Panacibacter microcysteis: one gene and its partner. The protein of the gene in region 2 interacts with the protein of the main gene of each other region in a pairwise test. Links are inferred from orthologs where the notes say so. Each region holds a gene or a part of one and is shown on either strand. Other genes may lie near its edges.

Evidence for each region.
Region 1: the proteins of I5907_RS17585 (region 2) and I5907_RS10425 interact in binary tests that used the Escherichia coli proteins (3 or more experiments, as listed by UniProt). The link is inferred for Panacibacter microcysteis from one-to-one orthologs.

What each region holds. Positions count from the first base shown.
Region 1 is NZ_JADWYR010000001.1:2,560,821-2,572,325, reverse strand. The notes cover bases 8,225-11,181. They hold I5907_RS10425 (MOSC domain-containing protein), read right to left. Parts: upstream 10,130-11,181; coding sequence 9,320-10,129; downstream 8,225-9,319. Other genes in these bases: I5907_RS10415 (DUF72 domain-containing protein), read left to right, coding at 11,092-11,181; I5907_RS10420 (N-acetylmuramoyl-L-alanine amidase), read left to right, coding at 10,269-11,072; I5907_RS10430 (sensor histidine kinase), read right to left, coding at 8,225-9,233. Also shown: I5907_RS10470 (succinate dehydrogenase cytochrome b subunit), read left to right, coding at 1-64; I5907_RS10465 (fumarate reductase/succinate dehydrogenase flavoprotein subunit), read left to right, coding at 130-2,103; I5907_RS10460 (succinate dehydrogenase/fumarate reductase iron-sulfur subunit), read left to right, coding at 2,210-2,959; I5907_RS10455 (tRNA1(Val) (adenine(37)-N6)-methyltransferase), read left to right, coding at 3,246-3,962; I5907_RS10450 (cupin domain-containing protein), read right to left, coding at 3,963-4,505; I5907_RS10445 (DinB family protein), read right to left, coding at 4,802-5,410; I5907_RS10440 (serine hydrolase domain-containing protein), read left to right, coding at 5,594-7,129; I5907_RS10435 (LytR/AlgR family response regulator transcription factor), read right to left, coding at 7,390-8,088; more of I5907_RS10430, read right to left, coding at 8,085-8,224; more of I5907_RS10415, read left to right, coding at 11,182-11,505.
Region 2 is NZ_JADWYR010000002.1:1,358,532-1,370,079, forward strand. The notes cover bases 2,759-5,758. They hold I5907_RS17585 (diflavin oxidoreductase), read right to left. Parts: upstream 5,117-5,758; coding sequence 3,401-5,116; downstream 2,759-3,400. Other genes in these bases: cysI (assimilatory sulfite reductase (NADPH) hemoprotein subunit), read right to left, coding at 2,759-3,354; cobA (uroporphyrinogen-III C-methyltransferase), read right to left, coding at 5,100-5,758. Also shown: I5907_RS17570 (M4 family metallopeptidase), read right to left, coding at 1-345; I5907_RS17575 (precorrin-2 dehydrogenase/sirohydrochlorin ferrochelatase family protein), read right to left, coding at 683-1,315; more of cysI, read right to left, coding at 1,654-2,758; more of cobA, read right to left, coding at 5,759-5,954; I5907_RS17595 (DUF5916 domain-containing protein), read left to right, coding at 6,689-9,184; I5907_RS17600 (family 78 glycoside hydrolase catalytic domain), read right to left, coding at 9,423-11,548. UniProt on the Escherichia coli protein: Component of the sulfite reductase complex that catalyzes the 6-electron reduction of sulfite to sulfide. This is one of several activities required for the biosynthesis of L-cysteine from sulfate.

The DNA of each region.
Region 1 (11,505 bases), on a different replicon or contig from region 2:
AATCATCGTTTCCCTGATGTTTGCCATGATGCCTGTTAGCTTTTATTTGGGTTGGATCAGGTAACTGATTCTAACCAGTTACCGGCACTGTAAATAATAATCATTCTAATCAGATAAATACACTGGTTTATGTTGAACGCAAAAATACCTGCAGGACCATTAGACGACAAGTGGACAGATTACAAAGGACACTGTAAACTGGTTAACCCTGCCAATAAGCGTAAGATTGAGGTGATTGTAGTGGGAACAGGCCTGGCAGGTGCTTCAGCAGCTGCGTCTCTTGGCGAACTTGGTTATAAAGTAAAAGCATTTTGCTTCCAGGATTCGCCGCGCCGTGCGCACTCTATTGCTGCGCAGGGCGGCATCAATGCTGCGAAGAATTACCAGAATGATGGAGACAGCGTATTCCGTTTGTTCTACGACACTATAAAAGGCGGTGACTATCGTGCCCGTGAAGCCAATGTACACAGGCTTGCAGAAGTAAGCGCCAACATTATAGACCAGTGTGTAGCGCAGGGCGTTCCGTTTGCACGTGAATACGGCGGGCTGTTAAGTAACCGCTCATTTGGTGGCACGCAGGTACAAAGAACATTCTATGCTGCAGGCCAAACCGGCCAGCAGTTACTCATAGGTGCTTACCAGGCACTCGAAAGACAGGTAGCTCTTGGAAATGTGAAAATGTATACCCGCCACGAAATGCTTGAAGTAGTGAAGATCGACGGCAAAGCACGCGGTATCATTGCCAGGGATCTTATCAATGGTAAACTGGAAAGACATTTTGGGCATGCAGTACTGCTTTGCTCGGGTGGATATGGCAACGTTTTTTACCTTTCTACCAACGCTATGGGCAGTAATGTAACTGCTGCATGGAAAGCACATAAGGCAGGTGCCTATTTTGGTAACCCTTGCTTTACACAGATACATCCAACATGTATACCTGTAAGCGGAGACCACCAGAGTAAGCTTACCTTAATGTCTGAGTCTTTGCGTAACGATGGTCGCATATGGGTACCTAAAAAACAAGGTGACACCCGCAGGCCAAACGAGATACCTGAAGAGGAAAGAGACTATTACCTGGAAAGAAGATACCCTGCATTTGGTAACCTCGTACCAAGAGATGTGGCCAGCCGTGCTGCCAAAGAAAGGTGCGATGCAGGTTATGGTGTCGGATCAAGCAAACAGGCTGTTTACCTTGACTACGCTGCAGCTATTGAACGTTATGGTAAAATAGAAGCCGGCAAACAGGGTAACGACAGCGCAGGCAAAGAAGAAGTTATTACCATGGGTAAAGAAGTAGTAAAGGAGAAGTATGGTAACCTTTTTGACATGTATGAGAAGATTACCGGCGAGAACCCTTACGAAGTACCTATGCGTATTTATCCTGCAGTACATTATACCATGGGTGGCTTGTGGGTTGATTACGAACTGATGACAACAGTGCCGGGTTTATATGCACTGGGCGAGGCCAACTTTAGCGATCACGGTGCAAACCGCCTGGGTGCAAGTGCGCTTATGCAGGGCTTGGCAGATGGATATTTTGTTATTCCTTACACACTAGGTAATTACCTGGCAGACGATATCCGCACTGCCGCTATACCAACAACACACCCGGCATTTGAAGAAGCCGAGAAAAAAGTATCAGACCGCATCAATACCTTAATGGGTATACAGGGCAAGCAAACCGTTGAAAGCTTGCATAAACGCCTTGGCAAGATCATGTGGGACAAGTGCGGTATGGCACGTAATGCAGATGGCCTTAAACAGGCAATAGCTGAAATACAACAGTTGAAAAAAGAATTCTGGAGCGATGTTAAGATACCGGGCAGCATCAATGAAATGAACCCGGAACTTGATAAAGCCGGCCGGGTAGCAGACTTTATAGAACTGGGTGAACTGATGTGCCTCGATGCGCTGAACCGCGAAGAAAGCTGTGGTGGCCACTTCAGGGAAGAACACCAGACAGATGAAGGCGAAGCAATGCGCCATGATGACCAGTTTATGTATGTTGCCGCATGGGAGTTCAAAGCAGAACACCAGTGGGAACTGCACAAGGAAGAACTGAATTATGATGTCGTAAAACCAAGCCAGAGAAGCTACAAATAATCTTTGCCTGTACAGGGAAAAGACAAAACAAAAGCAATCGTTCTTTATATAATTAAACTTTAATTCCCCTTTTGGGGTTAGGGGCTTTATTATGGAGCATTACAATATGAATCTCACACTGAAAGTGTGGAGACAAAAAAACAGCAGCGATGCAGGACATTTTGAGACTTACCAGGTAGGTGATATTTCATCTGAAATGTCTTTCCTTGAAATGTTCGACGTCCTGAATGAAAGGCTGATCAGCGAGGGTAAAGATCCCGTTGCATTCGACCATGATTGCCGTGAAGGTATTTGCGGTATGTGCTCTATGTACATAGATGGTAAGCCACACGGGCCATGGCAGGCAAATACAACCTGCCAGTTGCACATGCGTGCCTTTAAAGATGGTGATACCATAACAGTGGAACCATGGCGCGCCAATGCATTCCCTGTTATCAAAGACCTTGTAACAGACAGAACGGCATTCGACCGCATAGTGCAGGCAGGTGGATATATTTCTGTAAATACCGGTAATGCTGTTGATGCCAACGCAATACCAATAGAGAAAGATAAAGCGGATGCGTCTTTTGCTGCTGCAGCCTGTATTGGTTGCGGTGCCTGCGTGGCAGCATGCAAAAACAGTTCAGCTATGCTGTTCCTGTCCGCCAAAGTTTCTCACCTTGCACTTTTACCACAGGGCGAGCCTGAAAGAAAAGTACGCGTGGTAAACATGGTAGCACAAATGGATAAAGAGGGTTTTGGCGCCTGCACCAACACCGGCGCATGCGAAGCTACCTGCCCCAAAGAAATCTCGCTGCAAAACATAGCAAGGTTGAACAAAGAATACCTTGTTGCCAGTTTAACGGCAGATAAATAATACTGAAGTCCCACCATGTAATAGAAGCTGTTTCTTTTTTTACGAAACAGCTTTTTTATTATAGCATAATTATGTACCCAGCTGCAGTACATGCATTGAGCCCGGTTGCGTCGCACACTTGTACTGTATATCTTTATGCAGCAGTTCCGGTACTATCGCCGCATGTATCAGCAGTCATCGATTACGGGGTTGTCACTTACTGGTGATCGTTTAGCTCATCAGCAATAAAAAATTCGTCTCATTCGTGCATTTCACTTAATTCGCGCTATAAATATTTGTACTGCGCATGCCAAACAACTTCTTCCGTTTTAAAGAATTTACGGTTCACCAGGAACTTTGTGCCATGAAGGTGTGCACAGATGCCTGCCTGTTTGGTGCATGGCTGGCCGGGAAGCTAAAAGACAAAGCGCTTAAACAAATCCTTGATATTGGAACAGGTACAGGTTTGTTATCACTCATGCTGGCGCAAAAAACCAATGCCTTTTTCGATGCTGTTGAAATTGATACCAACGCTGCAGTACAGGCGCAGCAAAACTTCCGGGCTTCGCCGTGGGCGGACAGGCTGAGGCTTTGCAATGTAGCGATACAGGCGTTTAAACCCGCACATCAATACGATTGTATCATCAGCAACCCACCGTTCTTTGAAAATGACCTGAAGAGCTTAGACTGTAAAAGAAACCTGGCCCTGCACAGTGCAGCATTAAGCCTGGAAGAGTTGTTGCAATTTGCCGCAGACCATCTTGCAGCAGATGGCTTATTTGCGGTGCTGCTGCCCTTTCACCGCAGTGCATATTTCGAACAAATGGCGCAACGCAGGCTTTACCTGCAACAAAAGGTATTGGTGAAACAAACAATGGAACACCCTTACTTCAGAAGCATGTTATTGTTCGCAACTTCACAAAAGACCTGCACACAGGAAGACACCATCACCATCCGTGACAACAAGCGGGAATACAGTGAAACTTTTGCATCGCTGCTTAAAGATTATTATCTGTACCTCTGATCAGTCAGTGTAGTTTTTACAATGAAGGTTGCTATTGCAGATAAAAGGAGTAATCAGGAAAAAGATAACACTTTGGAGTTTGTAAGAAGGCTTTGCCAGCCTGAAGCTATTCCTGTAATCTTTAGCCAGCCTGAGTTTTTGCAACAAAGAAGTGCTTTGTTGTTTTTGTGCATTATCCATCGCAATGCGGCTGGCACATTCAAATAAGTATTCGGTGTTTAATGCAGGTGTTACTTTCCAGTTTGCAACGGCATTTGCGTTACCGCTGTTCCACATGGCATGTGGCTCATGCTTTGGTATATGTATACAATCTCCCTTTTGCAATACTTTTATGTCGTTACCTATTCTTACAGTTAAAGTACCAGAGGTAACGTAAAATTCTTCTGACTGAAAAGGATGGTAGTGCAATGGTGGTTGTGGCGAATGTGCGCCCCATACTGATACCATCTCGAGTAATGCGCCACCGGTACCTGCAGCAGTTTGTATAAAGGTGATCTGCTGTTTGTTTTCGGGGTTATAGATCACCTGGTTTTGATACGCCATACAGTCAAATTTTTGCTGGTGTAAATTTCCTGTATCAGTCATACATGCCAGACGATGAAAGCGATGAACTGCATCAATACCTGCATGAAATGCCTGTAAACACATGGTTGTGCGGCGCCTTTCTGCTGCGGGACTGCACACAACTTTTGAAGACTGTGCCTGGGCTGAGAAAAGCTATACAGCACAAGAGTGCGACGCAACCGGGCTTAATGCATGTACTAATGCCGGGTTCACCATCTTTATTGCATAAAAAAAACCCCGCTTTCGCGGAGTTTTTTTATGCTTGTGTAGCAGGCTTAATTTTTGGGAAAGTTGGGGTCAGCTTTTACTTCTTCTATCTGTGCTGTGTGGCGTTTGCTGTGTGCGGCAATAAACAACACCAGCTGGTAACTGTCGTACGTTCCAAAAGGCAATGTTGCCACATGGCTGCGCAGATCATCATTGGTGGTCTTTACGTATTCTATAAGCTTTCCACGATTTGTCTTAAAAGATTGTAAAGCATCATCCATTGTTTTGTATTCTGTGTTCTGCGGTTCCATTGTTGGTGCAGTTTTTACTTTATGCTCGCGGCTTTCGATCATTTGTACCACCTGGTCATCCGTAGCCTTTATTTCGGCACGTTTTTCAGGATTGGGTGCGGCTTTTATGGTGCCTTCAGTCATTTGCCATAAGCCACCTTCCGTAACGGCAATATGCTTTACACATTCTGCCACACTCCATTTGTCGGGAGCCGGTTTAAAATTTAACTGTGCTTCACTTAAGCCTGCAACTGCTTTTATAACGCCATCTTCAGTTTGCTGCAGCAGGTCGACAGCCATTGTTCTTTCTGCATCGGTAAGACCGGCAGGTTTAATTGCGAAACTTAACAGGACAAGGCCCATAAAGAGCGTGGATAATTTTTTCATACAATGTAGTTTTACGGTTAATGTACTATGACGTTTTAAAAATGAGTAAGCGGACAAATATTTCGATAAGGTATAAATAATATGATAAGAAAGCAAGTTAGTATACGCCGTTAACTGAAAAATCTGCTAACTTGTATAATCTCAAAAGCACAATTCTTCAATACAAAAATCATGTCAAACTTTATGTCTTGCCGTAAGTTCTTCCCTTTAATAGTGATTGGTATACTTTGCTCGTTTGGCAGCTTTGCACAAACACTGGTACGCAGCGAGCCTGAAGCACAGGGCGTATCATCAAAAGCGATACTGGAATTCCTGGATGCAGCAAATAAAAGCAAAACAGAATTTCACAGCATTATGATTGTAAGACATGGAAATGTAATTGCAGAAGGTTGGTGGAACCCTTATAAGCCAAACCTGAAACATACTTTATACTCCTGCAGCAAAACATTTACCGCAACAGCGGTTGGCTTTGCCGTGCAGGAAAAACTTTTATCTGTTAATGATAAAGTAACATCGTTCTTCAAAGGCGAGTTACCGGATACGATAAGTGCAAACCTTGCTGACCTTACTGTAAAGGATGTATTAATGATGTCTGACGGGCAGGAACCCGACCCAACTTTTAAAATAGGTGTAGACAGCAACTGGGTGCACGCTTTTCTTACCACGCCGGTAGTGCATGATCCCGGTACAACGTTCCTGTACAATTCGCTTGGTACCTACATGCTGTCTGCCATTGTACAAAAAGTAACAGGCCAGAAAATTGTTGACTACCTGAAGCCGCGGCTATTTGACCCGCTGGGCATTACCGGTGCAGACTGGGAAGAAGATACAAAGGGCATAAACACCGGCGGCTGGGGCCTGCGTGTAAAAACAGAAGACATTGCAAGATTCGGGCAGTTGTTCCTTCAAAAAGGTATGTGGAACGGTAAACAAATACTGCCGGCCTCGTGGGTTGAAGAAGCTACCACCGCACAGATCATGCAAAAGCCTGGTGCAATGCCGGAAGAGAAAGCAGCCAATGATTGGATACAGGGATATTGCTACCAGATGTGGCGCTGCAGAAACAATGCAGTACGTGGTGATGGCGCATTTGGGCAATACATGATTATTATGCCTGAGCAGGATGCTGTAGTTGCCATAACAGCAGAAACCCCGGATATGCAGGATGAGATAAACCTTGTTTGGAAATACTTGTTACCTGCCATGCAAAAAAATGCATTACCTACAGATAAAGCCGCTGCAAAACTGCTGAAAGAAAAGCTTGCAACGCTTGCACTGGCGCCACCTGCAAAAAACAATACTGCAATGGCCACAACTATTGCCGGCAAGCAATATGTGTTTACCGCAAATGACAGGCACCTGAAAAACATCTCTTTTACTTATAAAAAAGACATGTACCATGTAACGCTAACGACAGACACGGCAAAGTATGAGTTTGATTTTGCAGCGGGCAAATGGCAGCCGGGCACAACCGATAAACCCGGGCCCTCGCTTACAGGTGCGGGGTTTGAAAACCGTGCCATGCTATACCCCGCAAAAACAATGGCCGGCTACACCTGGGTAGATGATAACAGTTTACAGTTGAAGCTTCGTTATATAGAAAGCCCGCATACAGAAACATTTACCTGCCATTTTGATGGCAATAAATTAACCATGGATGTGGAAAGAAGTTTTGACTATGGCAAAAACACAGCAACGTTAACGGCGGAAAGTAAATAGATTTTTTATGTAGCAGGCTGCAGTGCATGGCTCAGCGCCTGTTGTGTCACTCACTTGTACGTTCTTACCCATATGCAGCAACGATGCTTCGTGTGCGAAATGATCTTGCATAAAAGGTTGCAGGGATAACCGCAGGATGACTGTGCCTTGCTGAAATATTTGTTGCCGTACAAGTGAGTGACACAACAGTTGGCGATAGTAGTAATGCAGCCTGTAAACAATTATTCTTAGTCTGTCAATGCATTTCACGGTTTTATAAATCACATACCAATAAAGCCCATTACTTTTTCTTTATAGTTTACGCCAATGGGTAAGGTTGCCTTACCAATATCGATCGAATTACCAAAAATGCTTTTTACATGGTTGAGTGCAATGATATAAGATTTGTGTATGCGCATAAATTTACCTGCAGGCAATAACTGCTCCATCTCCTGCATGGTTTGGTGCGTCACCAGCATGTTTTCGTGCGTATGTATTTTTACATAATCTTTCATGCCTTCTACATAAATAATGTTATAGAAATCTACTTTATAAAACCGGCTGCTGCTTTTAATAAAAATATGTTCGTTGTGTTTGTTGATAATGGTGGGCTGCCGGTCGTCTAAAAACTTTCCATCTACAATTTTATTCAATGCTTTGCTAAACCTGTCGAATGATATTGGCTTTAGTAAGTAATCAACCACGTTATAATCATAACTCTCCAATGCATAATCTGCATAAGCGGTGGTAAGCACTACCAGCGGCGGATCCTGCAATGTGCGCAACAAGCCCAGCCCGGTGATGCCGGGCAGTTGTATATCGAGAAACATTACATCTACTTCCTGCGTGCTTAGCAGTTGCTGCGCTTCTTTTGCATTGCTGCACACCCCCACGAGTTGAAACCTTTCAACCTTTTGCAGGTGGCTTTGTATAACCTGCTGCGCCAGCACTTCGTCTTCTACTATTATACACCTGATCAAGCTGCTTTTCTTTTTATAATGAGTGAAACGGTAAAAACATTGTTTTTTAAAATTACATCCAGCGTATGAGCATCTGGATAAAAACTCTCCAGTCTTTCCTTTGCATTTTTTAAACGCACTTTACTCTCCTGCCGTTCGTCTTTGTTTGTTTGAATAATATTCAGCTTATAGGCAGACGGGTATAGTAACTCAAGCAAACTTTTGCTGCCCGAAATGCCTTTGCCATTTATGCGCTTGGCCTGCGTTTCAAGGTCAATGTCTGTATTATTGATAACGTTTAAAACAATTTCTTCTTCGCGCACTTTAATGGTGATGTAAATGAAGGGTTTTATTTCCGGGTTGTTCATAGCATGCTTGAAACCGTTTTCAATAAAGGAGATAAACAGAAAAGGTTCTATCAGAATGCCTTCCGTTCCACCTTCTACAGTAAACTTTACATCGGCATTGAAACGGATCTTTTCAATCTCTATGTAATTTTTGATAAAGTCAATTTCTTTGGAAAGCGGTATGTGCTCTTCGTTGCACTCATAAATAAGGTAGCGCATTACATCTGCCAGCCGAATAACGGCGCCCGGTGCATTATCTGACTTTTGAAGACTTAAAGAGTAAATGCTGTTGAGCGCATTGAATAAAAAATGTGGGTTTAACTGTGCACGTAAATAACGAAGCTTGTAGAAATTATTCTCTTTGCGCAATGCCGCTGCCACATCTTTTTCAGTCATGGTTTTTCTCAGTAAAAAGATGCCCGCTGCCAACGCAAGATTGATGATGATCCACAAACTTTCCCGGAGAAAGGTGGACGTTGCGTATATAAAATAATCTGACTGGCTTTCGTCTGTTTGTACCTGCCTGAAAAAATAATAGAGTAACATCAGCAACAGGTGAGCTGCAATGAAAATGGCAACACCTGAAAGTAGCAGCCATACTTTTCGCTTTTGCAAAAAGACGGGCAAAACCCATACAGAACAGGTAATGTAAAGTGGGAGTACAATTACTGCCGCGAGTGCCACAAATATTGCAGCAGTGAAGTTATTGGTGAATAAAGTGAAGATATTTACCAATGGATAAAGCAGCGCAGCCAAAACCCAGTAAAAAACTTCGATCTTATTTTTATGGCGGATTATCCTGTCGTTATCAAATTCCATAGCAGCAGTTCATTTGTATAAAGCTACTGCTTTACCCAGGGCAACTTTCTGCATTTCGACCAAGTATAAAAAAATTTCGATCAATTTCAGGTGCGTTCTATTATATCGCCCGTTGCTACTATACCATTGCCTTTGTACAACAGGTTTTGGCCAAACAACACTTTGTTGTTCTGCATACGATAAGTGCTGAGTGTTTTTAATGGCTCTTTTCCTTTGATGCCGTTTTGCTGATCTATATTGGTTACAACACAGCGTGCACAGGGTTTGGCACAAGAGAATTGAATGCCGTTGATCTGAAAGGCAGTGATATCATCTTCCTGGAATGGATACCCGCCTGTAAAAACGATATTCGGCCTGAACCTTTCCATAGATAACGGCTCTCTGAGCCTGCTATTCAAATCATCCAGAGAGGCCTGGCCGATCATCAGGAGAGGATAGTCATCTGAAAAACTGGTAATTTCATGATTGTGTGCGTAGCGTTGATCTACCAGTCTTTTCACATCATCCGGCATAAAAACCAGCCTGCATTGTACGGAGAGCATATCTGAAAACCATGCATCAGCATAGTTACCTGCGTTTACCGCAATACATTGATCATTCCATACGCGTACAACAGACCGCTCTGTTTGGTTGCTTTCGTATGCAATAAAAAAGCGTTCGGCTGGTTTAGCTGCGTGGTACACGTCAAAACCACCTGGCTGCATATCTATTTTCAGCAACGACATCCGCGGCATTTCGCGCTGGCTAAGAAAAACATTATCCCTATCTACAAGCATCCAGCGGCGGTCATGCTCAAAACCGCGGTCAGTAAGCATCGCCTGCTGAATTTTAACACCTCCCAGCGATTTTACGGGATAGATATATAATTCACTCACATTAAGCATATCAGGTATCAAATGGTATGTATGTTGTAAAGATTTCCAATTTACAAATATTGCTACATTATGGTAGCCGCCTTACTAAAGCATAACACAAATACCGGCGCAACATATGTTTATAAAAATCATTGTTTAATTTCAGTTATCAAACTGTGCTATGGTCAATAAGATTATCATCATTATACTTGCTGTAACATTTTTTGCCTGCTCATGCAATCCATATACTGCTACTAATAAGCTATACAAAAACCAGGCAAAAGCTTACGGGAAGGTAATGGCTGCATACCCAATTGAAGATACCATGCAAACAGCGGCATATTTCGTTGGTACAACCAATTTCAATATGCGCAAGCCAAACTTTGTCATTATCCATCACACCGCGCAAAACAGTTGCGAACAAACCTTAAAGACATTCACACTACAGCGTACACAGGTAAGTGCACATTATGTTATATGTAAAGATGGAACGGTACATCATATGCTCAATGATTATCTGCGGGCATGGCATGCAGGCGCAGGAAAGTGGGGTAACGATGCAGACATCAACAGCAGCAGCATTGGTATTGAATTAGACAATAACGGCTTTGAATTTTTTCCCGATGCGCAAATGCAAAGCCTGTTAAGGTTACTGGCTGCATTAAAGAAAAATTATAATATACCGCAGGCAAACTTTATAGGTCATGCAGAAATTGCACCTGCACGCAAAAACGATCCCAATATTTTTTTTCCATGGAAAGAACTTGCCGGCAGGGGATTTGGTTATTGGTATGATGACACGACCAATGTTATTATACCACCAAATTTCGATAACATGAAGGCACTGCGCATCATAGGTTACGATGTAAAAGATTCTGTTGCAGCCATCAAAACTTTTAAAAGACATTGGCTGCAGGATACATCAGCAGTGCTTACAGAAGCCGACAGGAAAATACTTTTCCTCGTAGAAAGAAAATTCAATTAATACCGATAAATACATTGCTATGGAATTTGGCCGGGTAGATGGATCGTTACTCAACAATATTGACTTCACTTTGCCGGAAGAGCCAGCATCTAATCAACACGTGCTGAAAGGCAAGACTGCACACAAGCCCAAAGTTTATATCGGTTGTGCCAAATGGGGCCGGCCGGAATGGGTTGGGAAAATATACCCGCTTAAAACAAAAGAAAAAGATTTCCTGCAGCATTACGTGGAACACTACAATTGCATAGAGTTAAACGCTACGCATTATAAAATTTATGGTGCTGCCGGTATAGCAAAGTGGGCAGAAAAAGCAAAAGACAAGGACTTTCTCTTCTGCCCTAAAATGTACCAGGGCGTTACACACCGCGGAAGTTTAAAAGGCAAAGATTTTATAACATCAGAATTCTTTCGCGGTATCGTTGCCTTCGAAGAC
Region 2 (11,548 bases):
GTCTGTTACCAGTGATGAGCTGACTGATACGAGCTTACCATCTTTTACATGTGCCACCAGCATGGTGTTCTCTACGCGTACACCTGCGTACGTTTGGTAAAACCGGTAATGTGTAAAACCTAGCTTATCTGTTTCTGTACTGTAGAGCACCAGATCTGATTTGTCGTTAAGGCCTAAAACTGCTTTTGCAGATCTGGCATTAAATGGCACCTGTTCTTTGTCAGTAAAAACAGCATACTGTTTGGAAATACCTTTCTCTCCTTTAATAGCAGGCAGCAGGCTCTTTTGAGCGTCGGCCTGCATCAGCAGCGCAAGCAAACCCAACGTAAGTAAATGTTTCTTCATTTTGATTTGAATTTATAGAGGAATAAATTTTGCACGTATAAGATCATTGTTGTTATATAGTTATCTTCCGGGTCCTGTAAAGGTCGCCTGGTTCAAAAAAAGTCATCGCATAGCACTGGTGCATACCGTAGCCTGCTGCATACGGTTAACGCATTATCCATCTTTATCGATGGCAATTAAATCCGGGAAAATTTACAATCGGAGTTTGCAGCTACTTTTGCTTCAAAAGGTAACAGACAATTTTGTGTTGACGGAACTAAAATAAGAAAGTTTGTATTCAATTAAACAAATGGTAAAAAAATAATACTAAAAGAAAAAAACAGCAGAGTTGATTGAATTATATTTTTTTTTCATCTAACAGCACTTTTGTAATCTCGTTGAGTTGGTGCACCTTATTGGTAAAATCTCCTTTTAGACTGTTCCTTATCTGCTGCAGGTTTTCAAGTACATCTTCCAGTTCTTCGGGGAGCATTTCGTTGAATACTTCTTTTAAACGCTTTGCCACTGTTGGCGATTTTCCATTGGTGGAAATTGCAAGTTTGAGGTTTCCTTTGGTTACAACAGAGCCAAGATAAAAGTCGCAAAGTGCCGGCTTATCTGCAACGTTTATGAGTTTGCCTTTTGCTTTGGCATCGTTCCTTATAATTTCGCTGGTGGGTATATCATTAACCGCGGCTATAACAAGATCGCAACTATCCAGGTAAGACGGATGGTAAGCACCGGTAATAATCTCTACGGTATCATATTTAATTGCCTCTTCCCTGAATACATCAAACACTTCTCTTGCCACCACAGTAACTTTTGTTGCCGGTGCATTGTTTACAATTGCCTGCAGTTTTTCCAGCGCCACATTGCCGCCACCTATTAATAACACACGCATTTGCTCGAGTTTGAAGAACACGGGGAACAAGTTGTTGACACCTGATTTGGCTGCTTCAACCGGAGGATGAGAATGGATATGATCACTCATAGATGCAAATTACACCAACAACTTTAAGTGACGCATTTTAAAATCATCTTTCAAAATATTCCGTTAGTATAATGCTGGCGAAATGGTGAACGTAATTGGTTGGCAGCGATTGAAGCTGGATTTGTATACGCTGTTTGAACCGGGGAAAGCTGAATAAAGTGATAGAGTATAAGTGAGTGACACAACAGGAGCCCGATATATGTTCTGCAGCCGGTTAACAAAAAAATCTTTTCGTATATAACCGCACCTTGCTCCCTCCCAGGATTGAGAGGGATGCGGGGTTTGGTTTATAGTCAACACATGAGAGACGCAATGAAAGCTGCATTTGCAATCATCATTTACACGATCCCTTCACGCATTATGAAATCACCGAAACTTTCTTTCTGCAACCGCTTTGTTTTAAAGCTTTCGAGCAACACATCCAGTTCTTTCAATATGGCAGCTTCGTCGAGATTTTCTTTATAAATTTTATTTAACCGGTATCCTACAGCATCTGCACCAAGATACATGTTATAATGACCCAATGCTGTGCCGATAAAACCTATTTCTGATATGTACGGCCGTGCGCAACCGTTGGGGCAACCGGTCATGCGAATGGTAATACCTTCGTCCTGTAAACCGTGTTTCATCATCACTTCGTCAATCTTATCAATCAGTGATGGCAAATAACGTTGTGCTTCTGCCAGTGCCAGGGGGCAGGTGTTGAGTGCCACACAGGCCAGTGCACTTCTTCGTAAAGCTGATGCTTTTTCTGTTTGTGCAATAACACCGTATTTTGTCAGCACTTCATCAACAAAAGCTTTGTCTTCTTCTTTAACATCACCAACAATAAGGTTTTGATTGCTTGTAAAACGGAACATTGCTTTACCACTTTCCGCAATTTCGAGACAGGCCTTTTTAAATTGAACGTTATCGTCGTCATACAATCTTCCGCTTTCAACAAACATGGTATAGTACCACAGGCCTTCATGGTTTTGCTGCCAGCCATACCAGTCATCTCTTGTGGTAAATACGGCGGGTTTTGCAGGCTGAAACGTAACGCCTGAGCGCTTTTCAACTTCGGCCCTGAACACATCTACCCCTACCCTGTCCATGGTATATTTTAAGCGCGACAACTTCCTGTCTGTACGGTTGCCGTAATCTCTTTGCGTGGTAGCTATCTCATACACAACTTTCTCCAGGTCTTCTACTTTTATAAACCCGAGCACTGATGCAAGCCTTGGATAGGTATCCGGGTTACCGTGCGTGGTGCCCATACCGCCACCGGCTGCAATGTTGAAGCCAATAAGTTTATTGTCTTCGATAATGGCGATGATGCCCACATCATTTGTAAATACATCTACATCGTTGTATGGCGGGATAGCAATAGCGATCTTGAATTTTCTCGGCAGGTAACGATCCTGGTACAGGTTGTCCTCTTCATTCACTTCAAGCAGTTTTTCTTCATCGAGCCATATTTCGTAATAAGCTCTTGTTTTTGGCAAAAGCAGGTAGCTGATCTTATCAGCGTACTGAAAAACTTCTTCGTGTATAGCAGAAAATTTAGGATGCGCACTGACCATTACATTCCTGTTTACATCTCCACATGCGGCAATAGAATCAAGCTTCATGCGGTCAAATGCTGCGATGGTAGGTTTTATGTGCGATTTTAAAATACCATGCAATTGTACGGTTTGCCTAGTGGTAATTTTTATTACGCCGGTAGAATGCTCACCGGTTATATTGTGCAATGCAATCCACTCCGCCGGTGTCAACCTGCCGCCCGGCAGGCGTAACCTTATCATGAAAGAATACAGCCGCTCCAGTTTTTTTGTTGCCCGCTCTTCTCTTCTGTCCCTGTCATCCTGCATGTACATGCCATGGAACTTGATCAATGTCTGATCATCTTCGCGGATGGCACCTGTATGCTCATCTGACAAACTTTCTTTAAGTGTACCACGTAAACCATCACTCGATTTTTTAATACGTTCTACCGGTGTCTGGTTGCCCCCTACTTCAGAAAGCGAATACTGCTGCGTATAAATAAAACTTAATCTCATTTGTTTGCTTTTACTGGTTACTGTTCACTTATTTCTATCGCTCTCCCTAATACACATCTTTATGATACCTGCCGGCTTCCTTCATGGCAGCGAGGTACTCCTCAGCAGCGTCTGCTGAAACATTCTTCTCCTGCGCAATGATGTTGAGTAATGTTTTTTCAACATCGTAACTCATGGGGTCTTTGCAACCACAGATGTATAGCTGTGCACCACCTTCCAGCCATTCAAACAACTCTTTTGCATTTTGCTGCATCTTATGCTGTACATAGATCTTTTCCTGCTGATCGCGGGAAAAAGCAAGGTTCAGCCTGGTAAGCACACCGGTATCGCGCAGGCCCTGTAAGTCTGTCTGGTAAAGAAAGTCTGTAACAAAATGCTGATCACCGAAGAAAAGCCAGTTGCGGCCACTGTCGCCTTTTGCATCACGCTCAAAAAGAAATGAGCGGAAGGGTGCAATACCTGTACCCGGCCCAACCATGATTACATCTGTTGTAGCATCCGGCAGCCTGAAAGCATTGTTCTTTTGTATATACACCTGCAGTGGCTCGTTTTCTTTTAACTGTGCCAGGTAATCTGAGCACAATCCAAAACGTGTTTGCCCGTCTATACAAAAATTATCACGGCTTACGGTAATGTGCACCTCATTCCCGCCATGTGCTGCCGGCGATGATGCAATGGAGTATAACCTTGGCGCTATTGGCTCCAGTATTGCAACCAGTTGCTGTATGTTCAGCTTTTTATCTGAAGGATATATACGTAACAGGTCGGCAAGGTCCATGCGTATATTCGGAATTTCTTTTCCTGCAATGTTTGCATACTGCTGAATGATTCTCTCCGGCAGGTATTGAATATTGATTTTACCTGCAAACATTTCTTCTGCTTTATAAGCATGCTCCCTGAAAATGAATTCCTCATTGCCTTTCAGCGACAGTAATTCAAGAATTTTCTTTACGCCGGCAGCACTGTTTTTTGGCACAATGCCCAATGCATCTCCGGGCTGGTAAACAATCGGCTCGTCGGTAGCTATCTCTATATGGTAGGTCTCTTTATTGGAGCCACGATCATTAAGGTTAACGGTAGCCACTACGTTTGCATCATACAGTTTCTTACCTGATTTTGCCGGCTTAGCTTTTACGGCACCATTGGTGGCAGCGCCGGTACCTACGGCCAGTGCTGCCGTAATCAGTTCATCTATCCATGTATCTGCATCTGCTTCGAAATCTGTGTCGCATTTCTTCATGGAAACAATTCTGCGGCCACCAAGAGCATGCAGGCGCTTGTCCACGTCTTCGCCGGCTTTGCAGAACAACGGGTAGGCTGAATCCCCCAGCGCCAGCACGCCGTATTTCAATTGCGACAACGATATATCCTGCTGGTGTATATGATCGTAAAATTTCTTTGCCGCGGCTGGTGGTTCGCCATCACCCTGAGTGCTTATTACCACGATCATGTGCGATTCTTTTGCAAGATCATTTAAACGATATTGGTCCAGGCTTTTAATTTTTGCCTGAATACCCTGTTTCTTTAAACGGTTACCAAAATCTACCGCTACTTTCTTTGAATTACCGGTTTCTGTACCATACACGACGGTACACGCCGGCATTACAAAAGAAGCATCCTGCACAAATTCTGTAACTGGTTTCTCTTCTGCTATGGGTTGCGCGGAGAGCGCGGCAATATAGCCGCTTATCCACATCAGTTCATCTCTTGATGCACCTTTCGCCAACTCCTGTAACAACTGTAACTTAGGCCCTGCTAACATGTGTCTCCTGTATATGATTGATCAATGAAATTAATTCCGGGTTATCCTGTAATGGTTTAAAGTAATGTGCCCGCTCCATACTATTTGCCTGCCACTTAAACTGTTTGTACAAGGCTGTCACCTTGCCCATTATTACCAGCGAGGGACTTAAAAAAGCTTCCGGTTTTTCGGCGGTTTCAAAACCCTGCAGTGTAAATTCATGCACATGCTGCAATGGTGTGGTGGCCTGCTCTACAACAAGAAATGGAATGGAAGCATCTGCTCCGTGCTGCAGCAACCTGTTTACCAGTTGCTGCAAAGCATTACCGGTCATATAAAACACCAGTGTGTCCTCAAAAGTTGCCAACTGCTTCCAGGCATCATCTGCTATGGCTGTATGCTGGTAATAGGTAAGCATACGCACACCGGTTGATAAACCCCTGGCCGTAAGCGGTACACCTGTTGCCGCTGAAGCGCCGGATGCAGCTGTAATACCCGGTATTATTTCGTAAGGAATATTGTTTTCGTTCACAGCTATAAGCTCATCCAGAACATTGGAATAAAAGGCTACATCTCCACCCTTTAGTCTTACAACATTCGGGTAGGCCGAGGCAAACTGAACAATCAGATCATTGATCTCGTATTGAGGAGTAGAAGCGTTACTCCTGCCCTGCTTCCCTACAGGTATCACAATTGCCGCCGGGTTAACATATTCGCTGATAATCTCACTGCTTACCAGCCTGTCTGTGATCACCACTGCTGCTTTGGCTAAAACTTTAGCAGCCTTCACGGTAAGTAAATCCGGATCACCAGGCCCTGCACCTATAAAAAAAACTTTACCAAAAACCTGCTTAACCATTAGTCCACAATTTTAGTAGATTAATAAATAAAATAAAAAGCCCTACCCTCCCGGCCGAAAAACACACCTGCTTACAACACATTTCTGCCACATCATTTTTACATAATGCAGTAGTGGTAAAGATGTTTGCCGGCAGTGCCATGTTTCGAAAATAAGTTTGATGGAATTTGCTAAACTGAATATCTGATCTGCTATCGTAATGTGTATTTAACAACAACACAAACAACAACGTTTGCAGATCATGCGTTGCATGGGGCAACAAGACTGAAGATGTGTGAGTTTAGCCATTAGTCTACCAGATTGGTGGTGCAAAGAAACACGATAATGAATAGTCTACCAAATAAATAGAAAATATTCACGTGAAAAATAAGCTAACATTTGTTCGAACCCGGCCCACACTTTTCACCTGCATTACTTCCAGAAAAACCGGATTTAATGGTTGTTTCAGCTATAGTCTTCATGGCATCGCCTGTTGTGTCACTCACTTCAGCGTTCCGTTTGCATGGCGGCTGCAGCGCTCCGGTTAAACAAGGCCGCTATGCAACAAATGGTTACTTCGTTTACACACAAAGACAGTTGCGCATAATTCACCTCTTGTCAGCATAAAGATGCTGTTCACATAAATTAACTACTGCTCATCTGTTTTCACCGGCAATTTTGTTTGTACCAAAGGATTAACCTGTAACATCTGTTGCACATAATCGTTCAGCATCAAAACCATTATTACCAGCATTATGAAACTCGGCCCTGTTATATTAACTGCATTGATATGTTTGTCTTTTGTTGCATCTGCGCAAAAGACACCACAAAGAACGCTGGAGGCAAAACGCACCAACAGCACCATAAAAATTGATGGTCTTATAAAAGATTCGGGCTGGCAGGATGCTGCAGTAATGACCAACTTTGTCTACTTCCGGCCTACAACCGGTGCCCGCGAAGAATATGCCAACAGAACCGTTGCGTACATGATGTACAGCGATGAAGGCATTTACTTTGGGGGCTTTTGTTACGAGCGCACCAAAGACAGTATTGCAACGCAGCTAACGGGTACACGTGATGGTTTTGGCACCAACGACTACATAGGCATCATCTTCGATACCTATAATGATAACCTCAATGGCTTCGAATATTTTGTTACACCACTCGGCGAACAGTGGGATGCTAAAATGAACCCGCCAAGCATAGATGGCGAGATGGAAGACTTTAGCTGGAACGGTGTTTGGAAAAGTGGCGCTGTAATAACAGACAGCGGCTGGAGTTTTGAAATGTTCATTCCATTTTCAGCCATACGCTTTGGAAAAAAAGAAGTGCAGGACTGGGGCTTCAACGTTACACGCCGCCGTAGAAAAACAGAGCAACAAAATACCTGGAACCCAATCGATCCCAATATCAATGGCTTTCTTACGCAGGAAGGCTTGTGGAAAGGAATATCGGATATAAAGCCGCCCATGCGTTTACAGTTTTCTCCCTATTTTTCCGTGTATGCCAATCATTTTCCGGCTAACCAGCAGGGTTTCAGCAACTGGACAAGCAGGGTAAACGGCGGGCTTGATGTAAAGTATGGCATCAACCAGGCTTTTACATTAGATGCCACGCTGATCCCGGATTTTGGCCAGGTTCAAAGCGATAACCAGGTATTGAACCTTACACCATTTGAAGTGAAGTATAATGAGTACAGGAATTTTTTTACAGAAGGTACAGAACTGTTCAGCAAAGGCAACCTTTTTTATTCCCGCAGAATTGGCGGCTCTCCGCTGCACATGTACGATTTTGCTGTTGACAGCAATGAAGCCGTGATCAAAAACCCTACAGAATCTAAACTCATCAATGCCACTAAGATTTCCGGCAGAACGCAAAACGGTTTTGGCATCGGTTTTCTGAATGCCGTTACCAGGGCGCAGTATGCAACCATCGAAAATACGGCTACAAAACAGGAAAGACAGGCACTTACAGACCCCCTTACCAACTACAATGTGTTCGTACTTGATAAAACGATGAAATATAACTCGAGTGTATCGCTTGTAAATACCAATGTATGGCGCAGTGGCAAAGATTATGATGCAAACGTTACTGCCGCGCTCTTTGAGTTGAACGACAAAAAGAATACCTATAATCTCGGTGGCAAACTAGCTACCAGCAACCGCTTTGGCTTGCTGCCCGATGGCAGCACTGAAACAGGTTTCAGCCATGAGCTGCATTTTAGTAAAACAAGCGGCCAGTTCAACTTTAGTCTATCACAGGAAAGAACAGATGCGAAGTTTACCAGCGACGATATGGGCTACTTTACCAACAACAATTTCCTGAACCACTACCTGTGGGTGCACTATACCTGGAACAAACCCAAAAACTGGTATAACCGCATCAATGTAAATTTCAACAGCAACATCAGCATATTGTCAAAAAAAATTGAACCGGTAAATGAAAAATACCAGTCTGCCGGTATCAATATCAACGCAAATGCACAAACAAAAAAGCTGTGGTTCTTTGGCGCGTTTATGGGCTATAATTTTTTACAAAATGACTTTTACGAGCCGAGGCAGCAGGGCTGGTATTTTAAACGCGGCGCGCAGGTGGTTACTGAGGCCTGGGTTGAAAGCAATGAGAGCAAAAAGTATTCATTCTTCATAGATGCTCTGTTTAGAAAAAGCATCAACTTTTATAACCAGTTTGGTTTTGACATAGCTGTTGGCCAGGAATACAGGGTAAACAATAAACTCAGTTTCTCTAACCAGTTAAACCTGCTGCCAAGATTCAACAACGTTGGGTACACATACATCAGCGGGAGCAGCAACATCAATTTTGCCAGGCGCAAAGTGAATACAATTGAAAATATCCTGAGTACCACTTACAGTTTCAGCAATAAGATGGGCATTACTTTTCGTGCAAGACACTACCTGAGTACCGTAGACAACAAAGAGTTTTTTATTTTACAGAAAAATGGGGAGCTGACGGCCAATGCCGGGTACCTGCCAGCAGCAAACCAAAATGCCAATTTCTTTAATATTGATATGGTGTACACCTGGCAGTTTGCACCGGGAAGCTTCTTAAATGTAGTATGGAAAAATGCCACGCAGTATTACACCAATGAGGTGGAAAGAAGTTACTTCAAAAACTTTCGCAATACCATTAGTTCAGATAATAACAACAACCTTTCTATAAAAGTGATCTATTTTCTTGATTACCTCAGTGTTAGAAAACAACTGCACGGCAACAAAACCGAACATAAATAATACTGGCTGCGGCTTATACTATTAGCGATGTATACACTGTGATCGCTTCAGTTGATTTGTTTGTTGCCGTACAAGAGTGCGACGCAACAACAGCTGCCATATATGCTGCAGCCGGCACCATACATAAATAACGGGTTCGCTTAGCAGTATGCCGATACAGTTTGCGAAATAAGTTATATGCATAAAAAACCCCGCCACTTTTACGTGACAGGGCGTCGTTAAAAAACGACCAGCATCTTTATTGCTTTACGCCTTCGTACGTCATACCCAAAGCGTTAATTTTTATTTTAATAACCCTTCCATCGGCATCGCGTGTAAAACTAACCGTAGAACCATCTGCGCTGCTAAAGGTATCTTTTGCATCTTTTACCGGTTCGAGTTCGCCGCTGTTGCCAAAAATTTTTACAACAACCTTCCCGTTTTCATTTACTATTTCGATCATTTCCACCATTCCCCCGCCGGTTTTGTATTTGCCCGCATAGTCTGCTGCATTAACGGATATGGCGGCATCTGCCGGTTTGTTAACAGCAAAATGATACTCTCCCGAACCAATTTTTACTTTTACATATCCATCTTCCTTACCCTCTACCTGCAGTTCGCTGCTGAGAGGATTACCACTTTCGGTAATGTCTTGCCCGCCCGCTGCAGGCAGCCATATTGTTGCTGTAGTGTTAGCGGGAATGGTAACATCCATGAACATCTTACCGGCTTCTATCTTCCAGCCGCTGCTGACGGTACCATAGTAGGTATTTAAAGTAGCGGAAGCATGGGTAAAGCCACCTCCTGTATGTGGCTGCACTTTGATGTGTTTGTAACCCACACCATCTTCATATGTATCAAGCCCCACCATTTTACGGTACATCCAGTCGCCAATGGCACCGTACGCATAATGGTTAAAAGAATTCATGCCAGGTGTTTGAAAACTGCTGTCAGGCTTTTGACCATCCCATCTTTCCCAAATGGTGGTTGCACCCATTTTTACGGGGTAAAGCCAGGAAGGATAGGTGTCCTGCAATAATAGTTTATAGGCTACATCCGTAAAACCGAAACGCGTAAGTACATGGCAGAGATAGGGCGTGCCGAGAAAACCAGTCGTTAAGTGATTGCCATAACTTTTTACATTATCTGCCAACCGCTGCGCAGCCTGCCTGCGCTGGTCTTCCGGCAGCATATCGAAGTTGAGCGCAAGCACGTATGCTGTTTGTGTGCCTGAAACAAGCCGGCCATTGCCGGTAACGTACTCTTGATTAAATGCGCTTTTTATGCGTTGCAACAAAGCAGTGTATTCAGTAACATCGTTTGTGTTGCCCAATACCTGCGCAGCATTAATAAGCAACTGTGTTGAGTTGGCATAAAAACATTGTGCAATCAGGTATTTATCTGTTACGGCTGCGCGGCCATCATTATCATCATCGGGGCGGTAGAAGAGCCAGTCGCCAAAATGAAAGCCCGTATTCCACAGATCATTCTTCGCTGTTTTCCTGATACTTTCGATATACGCTTTCATGCTGTTGTATTGATTTGCGAGCAGGCGTTTATCACCATAGGCAAGGTACATATTCCACGGTGCGATGGTTGCCACATCTGCCCAGCCTGCACTGCTGATGGCGGCACCCAGTACATTGGGAATGACAAATGGCACCACACCATTCTGCTGGTCGGCTTCAAGATCTTTCAGCCACTTGGCAAAGAAATTATCTACCCGGTAGTTGAAAGCAGCCGTGCGTGAAAATGCCTGTGCATCGCCTGTCCAGCCAAGGCGTTCATCACGTTGCGGGCAATCAGTTGGTACATCTAGGAAATTACCCAGCTGCCCCCATTTTATATTGTGCTGTAACTGGTTGATCATTGTATTAGACGTGGTGAACGAACCTGTTGGCTGCATATCAGAATACAAGACTACGGCTTCAAAATTTTCTGGCGTTATTTCACCGGGGTATCCTTCTACCTGGCAATAACGAAAGCCCTGCCATGTAAAATGTGGTTCGAATATTTCTTTTTCGCCACCTTTCAGAATGTAGTTGTTCTGAGCTTTTGCAGAACGCAGGTTATCCAGGTAAACATTACCATTTTTATCGAGCACTTCGGCATGCGAAAGGGTGATCTTATCGCCTGCTTTGCCTTTTACTTTTACCACCACCCAGCCAACCAGGTTTTGGCCAAAATCTATTACCTGCTCTCCTTTTGGCGTTTTAAATATTTTTACGGGTTTAAACACCTCGTGTTTTTTAACGGGTTCATTGTAAGTGGCTACCAATACATTCATCGGATAGTCCACGGCCTTTGCAGGTGTCCATCCGGTATCATTAAACCCGGCAGCAGACCAACCCTTTTTTTCTTTACGCGCATCAATTGTTTCTCCGT